DNA from 2 places in the Bacillus luti genome. Region 1 is predicted to be linked to the other one. Evidence: riboswitches for the same ligand, from Rfam matches in the RefSeq annotation. Region 1 holds a riboswitch; the other holds the start of a gene.
What was found. Region 1 has a riboswitch for S-adenosylmethionine ahead of EUC40_RS24900 (MetQ/NlpA family ABC transporter substrate-binding protein). Riboswitches for the same ligand answer to the same signal wherever they lie in the genome.

Region 1 (4,219 bases):
CTACGATGATTCCTTGCTCTTGTAAAAATGATAAAGCACGTTTTACCTCGTTTTTTTCACCCTGCATATGAACAACAAGTTTCCCATATGCCTCATGTTTTAACTGTGTAATATTACCGGACAAAATATTCGGATATACTTGGAAACGTTTCGTAGCGACAGCTAATGCTGGCTCACCTGAAGAATGTCCTATAAAAGAAAGTGTTACAATTTCACCAGTAGTCTGTAGTTCTTTTTGTACTTCTTCTGGAATTTTTGCTGCAAATGCGCTATTTACAAATTTCTTCGTCGTTACATGTTGTGGGCTTGTGAAAATATCTTTTACAGTCCCGCTTTCGACTACAGTTCCATGTTCCATAACAGCGACACGGTCACATATACGCTGGATGACATTCATTTCATGTGTAATGAGTAAAATCGTAATTCCGATTTCTTCGTTAATCTTTAATAGCAAATCAAGGATGGAATCGGTTGTTTCTGGATCTAATGCACTCGTTGCCTCGTCACTTAATAACACTTCAGGTTCATGTGATAGTGCACGAGCAATTGCAACACGCTGTTTTTGACCGCCAGAAAGTTCACTTGGATATGCATCTTTTCGATTAAAAAGATCGACAATGCGTAAATACTTTTCTACTCTTTTTTCAATCTCTGTTTTTGGAATGCCAGCAAGGCGTAACGGTAATGCGATATTTTCATAGACGGTAACAGTTTTAAGTAAATTGAATCCTTGAAAAATCATCCCGATTTTTTGTCTTGCTTTTGCTAGTTCTTTTGCCGATAAAGTTGTTAAGTCTTGATTGTTTATAATGATATTTCCTGTTGTTGGTTTTTCTAATAAATTTACACAGCGGATTAATGTACTTTTACCAGCACCGCTATATCCGATGATTCCAAATACTTCGCCCTTTGCCACTTTAATAGAAGTTGACTTAAGAGCTTCGACATTCCCCTTTTTTGTTGAAAATACTTTGGAAATATTTTTTAATTCGATCATTATAGTCAGCTCCTACCAAGACGGTAAAACAGAACCATCAAATTTTTTCTCGATAAATTCTTTTACTTCTTTAGATTGATAAGCTTTCTTTAATTTATTTACAACAGCATCATCTTTATTTTCAGTACGAACAACGACCCAGTTCACATATGGTGAATCTTTTCCCTCACGGAAAATAGAATCTTTCGCTGGACTTAACTTTGCACCTAATGCAAAGTTTGTATTGATTGCAGCTGCTTTCACTTCACTTAGTTGTGTTGGTAATTGAGATGCCTCTAATTCAACAATCTTTAATTTTTTTGGATTTTCAATTACATCTTTCGCAGTTGCCTTTTCTGTAGCCTTTGGATCAACCTTTAAAACCCCTGCTTTTTCGAATAGTTTCAAAGCTCGAAGTTCATTCGTCGGATCGTTTGGTACAGCAATCGCATCGCCCTCTTTTAATTCTTTTATATCTTTTAAGCTTTTAGAATATACACCCATAGGGAATGTTACTGTTGAAAATACTTCAGTTAATTTCATATTGCGTTCGGCTTTAAATACATCCAAATAAGATTTCGTTTGATAGCTATTTACATCAAGGCTTTTTTCATCTAAAGATACGTTTGGTGCTACATAATCATTAAATACTTTTACCTCAATTTCGAGACCATCTTTTGCTGCAACTTCTTTTACCTTTTCAAAAATTTGTTCGTGCGGTCCACCTGTTACACCGACAGTAATCTTTTTCTCATCTAATGCTTTGACTTCTTTATCTGAACCTGCGCTACAGGCACCTAATAATAGTACAGCTCCACTTACAATGCTTAGTAATACTTTTTTCATCTATAATTCCCCCTTAATATACGTTCCAAAATAAAAAGCACCTCTCAAAATAAGAGAGGTGCCGAATAGACGAAATAGGTTCCTCTCTTATCTTCCAAAACGAAAACTCGTTTTGCAGGAATTAGCACCTTAGCTTATACGTTATAAGCTCGGTTGCCGGGCATCATCGGGCCAGTCCCTCCGCCACTCTTGATAAGAGTATGTGTATGTAGTTTTTTAATATGGTACTAATAGTAAATCTTACAAAAAGAATTGTCAATGTTATTTTCAGAAAATATTTTATTTTATGGTAATCGAAACGTTCCCTTTTTTGCGCCCTGTCTCTACGTACATATGGGCTTCTGAAATTCCTTCTAACGGGTAAGTTCTATCAATAACGGGCTTTAAATTTTCTGTTTCAGTTAGTCTTTTTAGTAGAAACATATCTTCTTTACTTACTTTTGCCATCATGCCATTAACAGATACATATATACCATTAGGCGTTAATACCTTTTTTCCAAGGGATTTATTATGTTTTCCAACTGCATCAAATATAATATCATAGTTTATCCCCTGCTTAGTAAAATCCTCTTTCGTATAATCGATTACTTTATCCGCTCCTAAAGATTGCACTAGTTCAAAATTTGAATGACTACAAACAGCTGTAACGGTTGCGCCGAAATATTTAGCAAGTTGTACGGCAGCTGTTCCTACTGATCCAGATGCGCCGTATATTAGCACTTGTTGCCCCCTTTTTATCCGGGCCTTTCTTAGGAAGTGTAGTGCCGAAGTTCCGCCAAAGGGAATAACTGCTGCTTCCTCATACGTCACATTATTAGGTTTTAATGCTATTAATCCACTTTCATGTACACATGTATATTCTGCATAACCACCGACATTAAGCTCTGTTAATGCAAAAACTTGGTCTCCTTTTTTAAATAGAGTTACATCCGTTCCAACTTCTTCGATTTCACCGGATAATTCTACGCCGAGTATAGGTTTTCTCGGTTTTTTTAAACCTAATATAATCCGCATAGGAATCCAAAATAAGGGTGGGCTATTAAAACCGCGTATTCTACAATCTCCAGTCGTTACACTTGTTGCATGAATTTTAACTAATACTTCGTTCTTTTTAGGTGTAGGTTTTTCTACATTTTGGAGCTTTAGAACATTAGGTGGTCCATACTTTGTGCAAATAATCGCTTTCATAATGACCTCCTGAAATTAGTTGTTTTCTTTACATCATATTTGAAATTTTCCTCAAACATGTTGTTATATAGCCAATAAATTTAAGGAGAAATATTACGAATTATATGGATTTCGTAGGAAAAGGGATGATATTATTTTTGGAAGGAGGGGACGTTATGAAGAAACTTATTTTAATTTCAAGCTTAGCACTTACAGTTGGTCTAGGAGTAGGGTGTAGTAATGAGAAAACGACAAAAACTGATGAACCGAAGAAAGAATCAGTTCAGAAAGAAAAGGAAGTAGCAGCAAAGGATGTTTTCAAGAAAGCGAATGATGCTTTTAAAAATGAAGAAAATGTAACGATGACATATGATGTGGGGATAAAAGCTGAAGGAACAGAGATGAATGTAATGAAGGCGAAAATGCAATTAGAGCCGAAGAAAAAGAATTCTCGTTCTGAAATGAATGTGTCTGGTACAGATATTGTAGTTTATACGGTGGATGGCAAAGTTGCTGGTCAGGTGAAAAATCCTAATACAGGAGAAGTTATATCTGTACCGGAGGAGCAATTAAATGCGGGCGGAATGAAAGCAACGCAAGATATTGTAGATAATTTAGAAGTGCCAGCAGTAGTTTTAGATAAAATGAAGATGGAGAAAAGCGGAGATAAATATAAACTGAAATTCACATTAAAAGGACAAGAAACAGAAAGTATGTTAACTAGCATGGATGAAACGCAGAAGAAAATGTTACAAGCACAAAACGCAAAGATAGCAGAAGTGGATGCAGAATATATTATTACAAAAGACTTTAAATATGAATCAGCAAAGATAGATATGGTTATGAGTAGTAATGGTGAGGATAAAGCACACATTATTACGGATGCAAAATTCACATCGTATGAGAAATTTGATCCAATACAGCTGCCAGCAGCAAAGTAAAGACTTGTAAGAGAGGTACCTGAAAGAAAGGGTATCTCTTTTTGTTGCCAATAAGGAGAGTGCCATTTGAAAAAAAGAAAGATAGTAGTTGTCGTTATAGCGTATACGGTGTTGTTAACAGCATCTATACATACGTATAAAAAACAGCTCAATCATCCTACTATGAGTGATGTAGGTAAATTACTTCCGACAAAAATAAAACGTGTTGAAAGTGCTACAGAGGAGCAGTCGTTAATAAATTTAGTGCGAGATGCAAAAGTTTCAGGAGAGAAGATCTCTATTGCAGGTA
Region 2 (4,219 bases), 1.6 Mb from region 1:
TTACATCAATTTCCGCTTGCTTCAACTCCCAAGTCGTTAAACGTCCACCTTGTAAAACGGGTCTCGTTTCACACGCATACGCATGTAAACGTACACCTTTTTCTTTCCCAATATAAAACGGTGCTAATGCAGTACCATATCTAGCAGTTGCGATACTTCCAGCGTTACAAATTGTTAAAATGTTATCACCGTCTGTAAAACATGTTAACGCATATTCCCCAATGCTCCGGCATACCGCTTCATCTTCTTGCTGAATGAGAAGTGCTTCTTCTTCTAATATTTTTTGCGCTTCTTTTATTGTAGTAATCTCTCGAATAGATTCTCTCATACGATCGATTGCCCAAAATAAATTCACTGCCGTCGGGCGTGATGTTCCTAAATAATTACAATCTCTATTAAATTTCTTTTGAAATTCTTCCAAATGCATAGTGTTATATTTTTTTGATGCAAGCGCCAAGCCAAATGCAGCTACAATTCCAATTGCAGGTGCTCCGCGTACTTCTAGCATTACAATACTTTTCCAAACCTCTTCAATCGTCGTTAACGTTTTGTATTCTGTGCTATGCGGCAACTTTGTTTGATTTAATACTGCAATTGCATCACCTTTCCAACTGACAGATCTCGGAATAGTAACAATTGTACTCATGCTTTTACTCCTCCAGAAACTGTCTGCTGAAATAATGTTCGAAACAGTTGAATATCAGCGCTCTTAGATTCATATTTTATTAGTTCTTTACCTAAGGATAGCGCTTGTTTCTTAGCTTGAATTCTCGTTTCTTTATTTGCTATTTCATCTAAATCAGCTACATGTGCTAAGCCAATTGTTCTTCGGATAATCTCACATCCTGCAAATCCGACAGCATCAGTAAAGATATTTTGCAAAATAATCGGTATCCACTGTTTTTCTTTCGTATATGCTTCTACGCCTTCTCCAATCCATAACTTCGTAAAAGTTTCTACAAAATAACTCCATGTCTTTTCTATATGGAAAAATAGTACACTTCTCTTTTCTTCTTCTCTAGATAGAGCATTTACTAATAAATTTGCAATAAATTGACCAATGTCAAATCCAAATGGACCGTATGTTGCAAATTCTGGATCAATCACTTTCGTCTCAGAAGGTGATGAAAAAATACTACCAGTATGTAAATCACCATGAATAAGCGCTTCTTTTCTCGTTAAAAATTTATATTTATATTGCGCTACTTTTAGTTTTAAAGTTTTATCACTCCAAAGTTCATCAACAGTTAGTTGTAACTCCGGCTCATAATCATTTGTATCGTAATGGCCAAACGGATCTGTAAACACTAAATCTTCTGTAATTTTACAAAGGTCTGGATTTACAAATGCACCTTCTAGTATCCTTTTTTCTTCTGACTCTAACCCGAAATCTGAAGTATAAAACAAAACATTTGCTAGAAAACGACCAATATGTTGGGATAAAAGTGGATACTCCTCTCCATCTATTAATCCTTTTCTTGTAATTGTTAGCCGTGATAAATCTTCTATGACTGTTACCGCTAATTCTTCATCATGACTATACACTACCGGCACATATTCAGGCACATACTTCGCAAAAATTTGCAGTGCCTTACTTTCAATCGTTGCTCTTTTTATAGACAATGGCCAGCTCTCACCAACTACTTTCGCATATGGCAACGCTTGTTTTATTATAATCGACTTCACTCCATCATCTAATTTGAACACGTAATTTAAATTTCCATCTCCAATTTCATGACAAACTACATTCGCTTTCTTTTCAAAATAGCCATGTTCTTTCGCATATTGTACAGCAGTTACTTCTGTTAATGAATAATATCCCATCGTTTTCTCCCCCTTTTTTAATTCAGAGGTTTTTCTAGCATAAGAAAAACCTCTTTCCACAAAGAAAGAGGTTTGAAGTTTATCTTCTCCCCTCTTATCTACCAGAAAGTATACTTTCTGCTGGAATTAGCACCGTGCCTTTTGGCGTCGTAAATATACGCCCCATTTCACAATGGTATTACGGTCGGTTGCTGGGCTTCATCGGGCCAAATCCCTCCACCTGCTCTTGATAAGAGTTGTATAATTTTTTGAATTTTTAACTTTATGTTGAAGACTATACCAAGAATAAAAATCACTTGTCAATATTTTATTTATATAATTCTGGACGACGATCCGCAAAAACTGGAATCCCTTTACGAACCTCTTGAATTTTCTCGAATGTAAGCTCTCCAAACAAAATGGATTCCTCTTGATTTGCCTCTACCACAACTTCACCCCAAGGATCCACAATTAAAGAATGACCTGCAAATTCATTATTCGGATCTTTTCCTGCCCGATTACACGCAACAACATAACATTGGTTTTCAACTGCTCTTGCTTGCAGCAGCAAGCGCCAATGTGCTAAACGTACTAATGGCCATTCTGCTACAACAAATAAAACTTCTGCCCCTCGAACAGTATGAACGCGCATCCACTCTGGAAAACGAATATCATAACAAATTGTGCCGGCGCATTCTACATCATCTAGCTTAAATTCGCCTGTACTATTTCCAGCGACTAAATATTTATGTTCATCCATCAGCTGAAATAAATGCACTTTACTATATTCATTGACTAGATCTCCTTCTTTGTTTACAACATACATTGTATTTGTAACACCTTGTTCTGTTTGCTTCGCTATGGAACCACCAACAATATGTACCCCATATTGTTTCGACCATTTTTTCAACGTTTCTTTCGTTTCTACTCCGTCCTTATCTGCAATTTCAGAAAGTCTCGTTAAATCATATCCTGTCGTCCATAGTTCTGGTAAGACGATAACATCTGGTCTTTCCTTCATCGCTTCACTTATTTTATTTTTAGCGTTTTCAATATTTTTTTCTACATCTCCAAAGACAATATCCATTTGAATACATGCGACTTTCATTTTGTCAGCCCCATTCTCATTTTTTTCTTTACAAAATACTGGAAAGATTATATCATTTGTCACTAGAATTGTAACAACTTTCAAAAGAGGTGGAAAGTATGAAATTATTTCAACCTTCTGAGATAGTAACATCATTGCCTACACAATTTTTCGCTTCACTTGTTGCAAAAGTTAACAAGGTCGTTGCAGCTGGTCACGATGTTATTAATCTAGGTCAAGGTAATCCAGATCAACCAACCCCGCAGCATATCGTAAAAGCTTTACAAGATGCTGCAGAAAAGACCATTCATCATAAATATCCGCCATTTCGCGGACACGAGAGCTTAAAAGAAGCCGTGGCAACATTCTATCAACGTGAATATGATGTAGTAGTAAATCCAAAAACTGAAGTTGCTATTTTGTTTGGTGGAAAGGCTGGATTAGTAGAATTACCAATGTGTTTTACAAACCCTGGTGATACTATTCTCGTTCCAGATCCAGGCTATCCAGATTATTTATCAGGAGTTGCTTTAGCAAAAGCACAATTTAAAACAATGCCGCTTATTGCAGAAAATAAATTTTTACCAGATTACACGAAAATTGATGATACTATCGCTGAGCGTGCAAAGTTAATGTTTTTAAACTATCCAAACAATCCTACTGGTGCTACTGCATCAAAAGATTTTTTTGATGAAACCATTCATTTTGCTAATAAACATAATATATTAGTTGTTCATGATTTTGCTTACGGCGCTATTGGGTTTGATGATCAAAAGCCGGTTAGTTTCTTACAAGCAGACGGTGCCAAAGATACAGGAATTGAAATTTATACTTTATCAAAAACTTTCAATATGGCTGGATGGCGTATTGCTTTTGCAGTAGGGAATGAAAGTGTTATCGAAACAATTAACTTATTACAAGATCATATGTATGTTAGTATTTTTGGTGCAGTTCAAGATGCTGCTCGTGAAGCACTATTAAGTTCACAGTCTTGTGTAGTAGATCTTGTAAATAGTTACGAATCCCGGAGAAACGCTCTTATTTCAGCTTGTCACTCAATTGGTTGGAATGTAGATATTCCAACCGGATCATTCTTTGCATGGCTTCCTGTACCAGAAGGTTACACATCTGAGCAATTTTCTGATATTTTACTAGAAAAAGCACACGTCGCAGTTGCTCCTGGTATTGGGTTTGGCGAGCACGGCGAAGGGTATGTCCGCGTTGGTCTCTTGCATACAGAAGATAGATTACGAGAAGCCATTAATCGAATTGATAAATTAAATTTTTTCAAAAAGCCATTGACAACATAAAAAATATCTGACAAAATTC

Region 2: another riboswitch for S-adenosylmethionine. It lies ahead of mtnK (S-methyl-5-thioribose kinase); the one in region 1 lies ahead of EUC40_RS24900 (MetQ/NlpA family ABC transporter substrate-binding protein).

Annotation. Positions count from the first base shown of each region.
Region 1 is NZ_CP040336.1:4,943,240-4,947,458, reverse strand. It holds gene EUC40_RS24905 (methionine ABC transporter ATP-binding protein) at 1-997, opposite strand, end outside; gene EUC40_RS24900 (MetQ/NlpA family ABC transporter substrate-binding protein) at 1,010-1,822, opposite strand; SAM riboswitch class I at 1,907-2,021, opposite strand; gene EUC40_RS24895 (NAD(P)-dependent alcohol dehydrogenase) at 2,102-3,010, opposite strand; gene EUC40_RS24890 (hypothetical protein) at 3,166-3,930, shown strand; gene EUC40_RS24885 (FAD-binding oxidoreductase) at 3,997-4,219, shown strand, end outside.
Region 2 is NZ_CP040336.1:1,312,056-1,316,274, reverse strand. It holds gene mtnA (S-methyl-5-thioribose-1-phosphate isomerase) at 1-646, opposite strand, end outside; gene mtnK (S-methyl-5-thioribose kinase) at 643-1,824, opposite strand; SAM riboswitch class I at 1,916-2,060, opposite strand; gene EUC40_RS06890 (carbon-nitrogen family hydrolase) at 2,132-2,995, opposite strand; gene EUC40_RS06885 (pyridoxal phosphate-dependent aminotransferase) at 3,010-4,200, shown strand.